DNA from 3 places in the Pseudomonas sp. PHC1 genome. Region 3 is predicted to be linked to each of the others. Evidence: predicted binding sites of a transcription regulator. Region 3 holds the regulator's gene; each other region holds the start of a gene.
The links. Region 3 encodes FliA, which starts transcription of late flagellar genes. Its sites were predicted from a motif close to CTAAAGTTTNNNNNNNNNNNGCCGNTAA; they were not measured.

Region 1 (3,277 bases), on a different contig from region 3:
GGTGTAAACCTTATTCAGGACGAGACACATCACTGTTTCGGCGCAGGCGCCGGTGCAGCAGGCGCCGGGGCTGGCGCCGTGCTGCCCGGTTCAGTCGGTTTCGGCAACGGGTCGTCGAACAGGTTCAGCCGTTCGCGCAACTCGTGGGCCGGTACCGGTTGCTGATCCGCCGGCAAGGCGTTCGGGTCGACCGGGGTAGCCGGAGCCGCGCCGTTCTGACCTTGGTCTGCCGGTGTTGCCGCATCGGCGCCTTGCGCACCTTCGATGGCGGCCTGGGCCTTCTTGGTCAGCACCACGATGTCGATACGGCGATTGACCGGGTTGAACGGGTTCTCCTTGTCGAACAGCGCCGACGAGGCATAACCCACCACGCGCGCCACTTGCGAGTCCGGATAACTGCCCGCCACCAGCGCACGCCGGGCGGCGTTGGCACGGTTGGCCGAGAGCTCCCAGTTGCCGAAGTCGCCGTTGCCCACGTAAGGCTTGGCATCGGTGTGACCGCTGATACTGATCTTGTTCGGCACCGCCTTGATGGTGTCGGCCATGGCCAGCAGGATGTCTTCGAAGTACGGCTTAAGGCGTGCAGAGCCGGAGTCGAACATCGGCCGGTTCTCGGCGTCCATGATCTGGATGCGCAAGCCGTTCGGCGTGATCTCGAACAGGATCTGATCCTTGAACTTCTGCAGCTGCGGGTTCTCGTCGACCTTGTTCTGCAGTTCCTGCAGCAACAGTTCCAGGCGTTCTTTCTCGACCTGCTCGGCCATGCCTTCGACCTGATCGGTATCGATCGTGACCTTGTCCGGCTGCGGCTGCGACTTCACTTCAGGGTTGAGGGTGTTTTCCGGCGCCAGGGTCGGCGTGCCGCCCAGATCGATGATGTAGGGTGTGCCGCTCTCGGAGAAACCGACCGGGTCCTTGAAGTAACCGGCGATGGCGATCTTCTGTTCCGGGGTCGCGGTGGACAGCAGCCACAACACCAGGAAGAACGCCATCATCGCCGTCGCGAAGTCGGCGAAGGCGATCTTCCACGCCCCGCCGTGGTGCCCGCCGGCGATGCGCTTGACGCGCTTGATGATTATCGGCTGGTTATTTTCCATGACTTAGCGACCGCGAACGGCTTGTTCCAGCTCGGCAAAGCTTGGACGGTGAGCCGGGTACAGAACCTTGCGACCGAACTCGACAGCCAGCGACGGCGGCATGCCGGAAGCCGAAGCCACCAGCGAGGCCTTGATGGCTTCGTAGACGTTCAGCTCTTCCTTGGCATCGTGGGCCAGGGAGTGCGCCAGCGGGCCGAAGAAACCGTACGCCGCGAGAATACCGAAGAAGGTACCCACGAGTGCCGCACCTACGTGCAGACCGATGGACTTCTGATCGCCGTCACCCAGAGACGCCATGGTCACCACGATACCCAGTACCGCCGCGACAATACCGAAACCCGGCATGCCGTCGGCAATGCCGTTGACGGCGTGCGACGGGTGCTCCAGTTCTTCTTTCAGGCTGTAAAGCTCCATGTCGAACAGGCCTTCCAGCTCGTGGGGAGCCATGTTGCCGGAGGACATGATGCGCAGGTAATCGCAGATGAACGCGGTCATGCGTTCGTCTTTCAGTACCGCCGGGTACTTGGCGAAAATCGGGCTCGCGGCGGCGTCTTCGATGTCGCCTTCGATGGCCATCATGCCTTCGCGGCGGCTCTTGTTGAGGATCTCGTAGATCAGGCCCAGCACTTCAAGATAGAACGTGTGACTGAAACGCGAACTGAACATGCTCAAGGACTTCTTGAGCACGTGCATCGTCATGTAGCCGGGGTTGGCCTGGAGGAATGCTCCGAGTGCCGCACCGCCGATGATCAGCACCTCGAAGGGCTGGATCAGAGCGGCAATCTTGCCGTGGGAGAGCACGTATCCGCCGAGCACGCTCGCGAATACGACGATGATGCCGATAATTTTAGCCATAGGTAGAAAGGTACTTGTTTAAGTCGGGTTCAAGGTCATATTCGGAAGTTAAAAAATCTCTTCTTCTACTTATCGGCAAAACTGCGCCAGACTATAGCCAGTTCAGGCGAAAAGCCAATTTAGCCCACGCCGGGCGCGTCTACAGTCAGTGAAGATCTCGTCCAGACATGGCTAATGAAACGAACGTCCCACACGCACAACCGACCACACTCGATGGCTGGGTGAAGCTGCTCGACAGCGTTCGCCTGCCGGTGCCGCAAGATGCCCATGACCGGGTGTGCCGGGCGATTCGCGATGACCGCAGATCGCTGCGCGACATCGCCGACCTGATGCAAGACAGTCCGGCACTGGCCCTGAGCATCATCCGGGAGGCCAACCGCCACACCCACGGCAACATGGCCGCACCGGCAGAAAACCTCGAAGTGGCGATCAATCGCCTCGGCCTGGCCCGCACCGAAGAGTTGCTGGCGCGCCTGCCCGCCGAACCTGCCGCACAGATCCCCCAGGCCCTGCGCCAGTTGCAGATGATCAGCCAGCACGCCACGCAACAGGCCAACGGTTTTTTCGCCAGTCGCCTCGCGCGGCTGTGGCAGGACATTCATTGGGGCAGCCTGCTGTTTCTGTCGCCGCTGTGGCCATTGGCGCTGACCTTTCCCAAACTGCTTGAAGAGTGGGAAGTGCGGGTTATCCACAAGGGTGAATCCGCGCGAGTCGTGGAAAAACAGCTGTTCGGCGTGCGTCTGCTGAAAATCGGCGAAGCGCTGGTGCAAGCCTGGCGTTTGCCGATCTGGGTGCAGCAAGGCTATCGGCTGTTGCTGACCGAGCAACGTGAACTGGTCAAGGTCCTGCGCATCGCTCGCGATGTCGATCACCCGCTGCGCCCGCAAAACCGCCTCGACGACGATCCGACCCTGCGCCGCTGGCTCAACCAGCCGGCCAACACCGTGCTGTTGGCCAACGGTCTGGCACTCTCGGCGCAACAGGCCTGGGACTGTCCGCACAGCGAGCGCTGGCAATACCTGACCAGTCTTTACCTGCAAATTTCCATGGATGAAGTGCAACAGCAGTTGCACCAGCAAGCCGCCGTCAGCGCTCGCCATCATTTCATGCCTGACCTCTGGCACCCGGCGGTCTCGCTGCTGTGGCCCTGGGGCACCCGGCGCCTGCCCGCCGGCATGCTGCCGGCCGCGGCGCCGTCCGCTGAAGACCTGACCCAGTGGCGCCGGCAATGCGCCGAGCTGCTGGCGGTGCCAAGCCGTTTCACCAATGCCATGAGCCTGACCGTCGCCGCCCGCGACGCGCTGGTCGCCAGCGGCATGCGCCGG
Region 2 (3,277 bases), on a different contig from region 3:
CGCGTTGAGCGCCAGCAGGTTGGTCTGCTGGGAGATGCCTTTGATCACATCGAGGATATGACCGATGTTGTCGGTGCTGGCATTCAGGGTCTCGATCTGAGTGCACGACAGGCTGATCTTCTGCGACAGCTCGGTCATGGCTTGAATCGTCTGCTCGACCACCTGACGACCGTCATCGGCCTGCTCGCTCGCGCCGCTGGCGTGTTGCGAAGCATCGGCGGCGTTACGGGCAATTTCCTGGGTGGCGGCACCCAGCTGATTGATCGCCGCCGCCACGCTGTTGGTGCGCGCGCTTTGCTCATCGGAACCGATGATCGAGGCGTTGGACGATGCCATCACCCGTTGCGACAGGTCGTGCACGTGGCGGGTCGCCGAAGACACTTCGGAAATCGAGGCGTGAATCCGCTCAACGAACTGGTTGAACGAACTGCCCAGTTCGCCGAACTCGTCCTTGCTTTCCACCACCAGGCGGCGAGTCAGGTCGCCTTCACCCTGGGCGATGTCCTGCATCGCACGGCCCATGGTGATCAGCGGACGCATCAGCACGGTGATCAACAGGCTCAGGAAGACCGCAATCGCACCCACTGCGACGAACATTGCGATCACTGCCGAAGTACGGAACTGGCTGAGTGCGGCGTAGGCCTTGTCGCGGTCGATCGACAGACCGATGTACCACTCGGCATTCGGCAGACCGCTGACCGGAGTGAACGACAGGATGCGTTCCTGGCCGTTGAGCACCACGTTCTGGTTGCCCTTCTCGATGCGCACTCCAGCGTTCGGGTAGATGTCCTTGAGGTTCTTCATCACCTGGTCTTTGTCCGGGCTGACGATCACCTGACCGTCACCGCTGACCAGGAACGCGTGGCCCAGGCCACCGAAGTCCACCGAGTTGATGATCTTCACCAGGGTTTCCAGGCTCAGGTCACCGCCCACTACGCCGAGCAGCTCGCCGTTCTTTTTCACCGGCATGGCGATGGTCACCACCAGACCGCCAACGGCAGCCATGTACGGCGGGGTCAGCATGGTCTGGTCAGCGGCCACGGCCTGTTTGTACCAGGGACGCTGACGCGGGTCGTAGCCGTCCGGCATCTTCGCGTCAGGGCGCTGGGTGAACACACCGTTGGCCTGGCCGACGTAGGTGAACTGGAAGTTCGAGGTGAAGGCCGGTTGATCGACCAGGCCCGGGAAGTCTGCATTCTTGCCTTGATGAGCAACGTTCTGCGCGAGGTTTTCCAGTACCAGAATCCGCCCGCTCATCCAGTTCTGCACACTGCTGGCGGTCAGGTCACCGGCCTGCTGGACCGAGGACTGGAGGTTCTGGCGAATGGTGTTTCGCTGCAGATAGTCGTTGTACAACGTGAACAGCGCGAACGCCAGGACCACGACGCCCGAGGCGGCCAGCAGGATTTTATGGCTGAACTTGAGATTCATTTCAGGGGACTTCTTATGCGAAAAGTGGGGATGCGTTCCGGATGCAACATTCCATGTACAGCGCAGGCAGCGTTCTGACGGCTGCTCTACTTTGGTGCACGCATGTCTCACCAGTCTGTCGGCACGTATCGGAGAAAACTTAGGGCGTTGTGGGAAATGGACGGCATTTGCACCAGATTCCCGCCGAACGGCGTGCCAGAGCGTTCGCTTGTTATTTTTTGATGACCGTTTTGCAGCGCCGGTTGCAAATTCTGTAACCCTTGATGACAATGCGACTAATTATCATTTGTGACGTTCGGGCTGTCGCGTTCATGTCCTCACCTGAGTTTGCAGTACAGGCGCTTTACAGTAGTCATCACGGCTGGCTCAACGGCTGGTTGCGCGCGCGGCTGGGCAATGCCGCCGACGCGGCGGATCTGGCCCAGGACACCTTCGTGCGCCTGCTGCAACGCACCGAGCGCCTGGAACTCAAGGCACCCCGCGCGTTCCTGCGCACGATTGCCCGAGGACTGGTGATCGATCATTGGCGCCGCGAGGAAATCGAACGCGCGTATCTGGAAACCATCGCCCATTTGCCTGAGGCCGAAACCCCGAGTGCCGAATCCCGCGCCTTGGTGATCGAACTGCTTGAGGGCATTGCGCGCATGCTCGAAGGCTTGAAGCCGAAAGTGCGTCAGGCATTTCTGCTGGCTCAGTGCGAAGGTTTGACGCACAAGCAGATCGCCGAGCAGATGGGGCTGTCCCTGCGCTCGGTAGAACGCTACGTCGCCGACGCCCTGTTTCACTGCTATGTATTGCGGTACGAAAGCTGATGCCGGTGGATAACCTCTCACTCGGGCGTCGCGCCGAGCCACCGCAGCAGGTCGTACGACAGGCCATTCACTGGCTCCTGCGTCTGCGCAATAACCATGGCAATCCGCGCCTGAATCACCAGTGCGAACAATGGCGCGCCGAACACCATGATCACGAACTGGCCTGGCAACGGGTGCAATCTCTGCAAGCCGAACTGACCCACAATCTGCGCGCCGTGCCCGGTGCGCAGGTGGCGTTCAACACGCTGGAAAACAGTGCTCAGGGACTGGGTCGACGTCAGGCATTGAAGCTCTTGTCCAGCGCGCTGCTGATGGGCTCGGCGGGATGGCTGGCCAGCGACACCTCCACCTGGCAACCGTGGAGCGCCGACTACGCCACCGTCACGGGCGAGCGCCGTGGCTTCCAGTTGCCGGACGGCACGCGGGTCGAACTCAATACCGCCAGCAGCGTGGACCTCGATTACACCGCGCAACAACGGCTGATCAAACTGACCCACGGCGAAATCATCGTCACCTGTGGCGGGGCCGATGAAGGTGCGCCATTTGATCGACCGCTGCGGGTGCAGAGTCGTCATGGCAGTTACGAACCGTTCAAGGCGCGATTCATTCTGCGCCAGGAAGCGGGTTGCACGCGCCTGAGCGTCACCAGTGGCCGGGTCGCGATTCATTCCGCTGGCAACTCGACGGAGGCCATCGCCGGCCAGAGCTATCTGATCGATCAGCATCAGATACGTCCCGCGCCGCCGTTGGACATGGACGCCGGTGCCTGGGTCGACGGACTGATCGTGACGCGCAACATGCGGCTGGGGGACTTCCTTAGCGAAGTCGGCCGGTATCGTCAGGGTTTTCTGAGCTGTGCATCGGACATTGCGGATTTGCGCCTCTCCGGCGTGTTCCGTCTTGAGGACACCGACAAGCTGCTGGCGATCCTGCCGCAGACTCTGCCGGTGCAAGTGCGCTACCGCACGCGTTGGTGGGTGACGCTGGAGTCGGTGGTCTGAAATTATTCTGGCGGGTTTTCGCGGCACGTCCGG
Region 3 (3,277 bases):
ATGGACAGTTTCCGTATCGGCGCCCAGGAGCAGCTCAAGACGCTGGGCCGTATCCTCAATGTCTCGGTGACCCACGTCGATCCGGGCCAGTCCCTGGTGCAGGCGCTGGATCCACTGCTGCGCAAGCGCGTGGTGCTGATCGATACCGCCGGCCTGCAAGCCAGCGATCCGGCCCTGCGCATGCAGCTGGAAAGTCTGGCCGGTCGTGGCATTCGGTCGAAAAATTATCTGGTGCTGGCAACCACCAGCCAGAAACAGGTTCTAACCGCCGCTTATCACAGTTACAAGCGTTGCGGGCTCGCCGGGTGCATCCTGACTAAACTGGATGAAACGGCCAGCCTTGGCGAAGTGCTGAGTCTGGCAATCAGTCACGAACTGCCGGTCGCCTACCTGACCGATGGGCCGCGTATTCCGGATGATCTGCATCTGCCGCGCCGTCATCAACTGGTCAGCCGCGCCGTCAGTGTGCAAATGCAGGAAGAACCCAGCGAAGAAGCCATGGCTGACATGTTCGCTGATATCTACCACAGTCCGACCAAGCAGGTTGGCTGAGGTAATGAACCGTTTTTGTACCTACATCGATGGTCTGCCATGCATTGTTCCGGTTGTGAACGCGCAGCCAGTAATGTGGCCTCCGTCTATGCAAGACAAGGTAAAGAAATAACATGGGCAGCATGCATCCCGTACAGGTGATCGCGGTGACCGGCGGCAAAGGTGGCGTCGGCAAGACTAATGTGTCAGTGAACTTGTCCCTGGCCCTGGCAGAGCTTGGCCGTCGGGTCATGCTGCTGGACGCCGACCTGGGGCTGGCGAACGTCGACGTTCTGCTGGGCCTCACACCCAAACGCACCCTGGCCGACGTGATCGAAGGCCGCTGCGAGCTGCGCGACGTGCTGTTGCAGGGCCCCGGCGGGATCCGCATCGTGCCGGCCGCTTCCGGCACCCAGAGCATGGTTCACCTGAGCCCGGCCCAGCATGCCGGCCTGATTCAGGCGTTCAGTGACATCGGCGACAATCTCGATGTGCTGGTGATTGACACCGCTGCGGGTATTGGTGACTCGGTAGTCAGTTTTGTTCGCGCAGCCCAGGAAGTGTTGCTGGTGGTGTGCGACGAGCCGACCTCGATCACCGACGCCTACGCGCTGATCAAACTGCTGAACCGCGATTACGGCATGAACCGCTTCCGCGTCCTGGCCAACATGGCCCAGAGCCCACAGGAAGGTCGCAATCTGTTCGCCAAGTTGACCAAGGTCACGGATCGCTTCCTCGACGTCGCCCTACAATACGTCGGTGCGGTGCCCTACGACGAAAGCGTGCGCAAGGCGGTGCAGAAGCAGCGTGCGGTCTATGAAGCCTTCCCGCGTTCCAAGTGCGCGCTGGCGTTCAAGGCGATCGCACAGAAGGTCGACACCTGGCCGCTGCCCGCCAACCCGCGTGGCCACCTCGAATTTTTCGTCGAGCGCCTCGTGCAGCAAACGGCAGGACCTGTGCTATGACCGCCAGCGGTATGAATTTCTACAAGAAGTCGGCGCGTGACGCGCAGTACGAGCTGATCGAGCGTTACGCGCCACTGGTCAAACGCATCGCCTACCACTTGCTGGCGCGATTGCCGGCCAGTGTGCAGGTCGAAGACCTGATCCAGGCCGGGATGATCGGCCTGCTCGAAGTCTCGACCAAATACGACGCCAGCAAGGGCGCCAGTTTTGAGACATACGCGGGCATCCGGATCCGCGGTGCGATGCTCGATGAAGTACGCAAGGGGGACTGGGCGCCACGCTCGGTTCACCGCAATACCCGTATGGTCAGCGACGCGATTCGTGCAATTGAAGCTAAAACCGGCCGTGACGCTAAAGATCACGAAGTTGCGGCCGAACTCCAATTGAGTCTCGACGATTACTACGGGATTTTGAACGACACCCTGGGCAGCCGCCTGTTCAGTTTCGACGACCTGTTGCAGGACGGCGAACACGAAGGGCTGCACGAGGATGGCGCCAGTGCTCATCTGGAGCCGTCGCGCGATCTGGAAGACGAACGTTTCCAGGCCGCGCTGGCGGACGCGATTGCCAATTTGCCGGAGCGTGAGCGACTGGTGTTGGCGCTGTACTACGACGAAGAGCTGAACCTCAAGGAGATCGGTGAAGTCCTTGGCGTCAGTGAATCGCGGGTCAGCCAGTTACACAGCCAGTGCGCGGCCCGCTTGCGGGGGCGTTTGGGGGAGTGGCGAGCGCGCTGAAGGCAGTGTGGGGACACTGTGAACGAGGCTGGTGCGGTGGTGAACGGCACCGGTCTTGCTCTGTTGTGCTCCAGACAGTCATCGAGTGTTTTGCCGGATTGATTGAAATGGCGCGTCCAGGTGCTGGGCGCGTTTAAGACTGCTTGGAGGTCGAATTGAACAAAGACATGAAAATCCTCATCGTTGATGACTTCTCAACGATGCGGCGGATCATCAAGAATCTGTTGCGTGATCTGGGGTTCACCAACACGGTCGAGGCCGACGATGGCACCACTGCCATTCCGGTGCTCAACAGCGGCAGCATCGACTTTCTGGTAACGGACTGGAACATGCCCGGCATGACCGGCATCGACCTGCTGCGCCACGTGCGCGCCGATGAAAAGCTCAAGCACCTGCCGGTGCTGATGGTGACTGCTGAAGCCAAGCGCGAGCAGATCATCGAAGCGGCCCAGGCCGGCGTGAACGGCTACGTGGTCAAACCTTTCACGGCTCAGGCGCTGAAAGAAAAAATCGAGAAGATTTTCGAACGCATCGGCTGATGACGCGCGGGGGAGCTATGGAGCATAACGAATCTTCACAGGGCGATTTCGAGTCGACCCTGAAAAAACACGCGGTCGAACTGGTCGAAAGCCTTGAGAAAGGCAAGTTCGGCGACGCGGTGCAACTGATCCATGAGCTCAATCAGACCCGTGACCGTGGCCTGTACCAGGAAGTGGGCAAGCTCACGCGTGAACTGCACAGTGCGATCGTCAATTTCCAGATCGATCCGCACATGCCGCAGGCCGAGGAAGTGTCGCAGATTACCGACGCTACCGAGCGCCTGGGCTACGTGGTCAAACTGACCGAAGCTGCCGCCAACCGCACCATGGATCTGGTGGAAAGCGCGACCCCTGTGGTCAATGGCCTGGCTGACGAAGCCCAGGCCTTGAGCGCCGATTGGGGCCGTTTCATGCGCCGTGAGGTCGGGGCTGAAGAGTTCCGTGAACTGGCGCGCCGGGTCGACGGTTTTCTGGCACGCAGCAGCGCGGACAACCGCGCGGTGTC

Region 1: a site for FliA is predicted at 2,022-2,049, ahead of motA (flagellar motor stator protein MotA). Genes of this name have one in related genera too.
Region 2: a site for FliA is predicted at 1,547-1,574, ahead of ACKJSM_RS16490 (methyl-accepting chemotaxis protein). Genes of this name have one in related genera too.

Annotation. Positions count from the first base shown of each region.
Region 1 covers NZ_JBJXHJ010000003.1:242,364-245,640, reverse strand. The annotation lists gene motB (flagellar motor protein MotB) at 30-1,097, opposite strand; gene motA (flagellar motor stator protein MotA) at 1,101-1,952, opposite strand; gene ACKJSM_RS06115 (HDOD domain-containing protein) at 2,120-3,277, shown strand, end outside.
Region 2 covers NZ_JBJXHJ010000011.1:158,976-162,252, forward strand. The annotation lists gene ACKJSM_RS16490 (methyl-accepting chemotaxis protein) at 1-1,431, opposite strand, end outside; gene ACKJSM_RS16495 (sigma-70 family RNA polymerase sigma factor) at 1,743-2,243, shown strand; gene ACKJSM_RS16500 (FecR domain-containing protein) at 2,243-3,244, shown strand.
Region 3 covers NZ_JBJXHJ010000010.1:67,070-70,346, reverse strand. The annotation lists gene flhF (flagellar biosynthesis protein FlhF) at 1-552, shown strand, start outside; gene fleN (flagellar synthesis regulator FleN) at 666-1,496, shown strand; gene fliA (RNA polymerase sigma factor FliA) at 1,493-2,233, shown strand; gene ACKJSM_RS15385 (chemotaxis response regulator CheY) at 2,401-2,772, shown strand; gene ACKJSM_RS15380 (protein phosphatase CheZ) at 2,790-3,277, shown strand, end outside.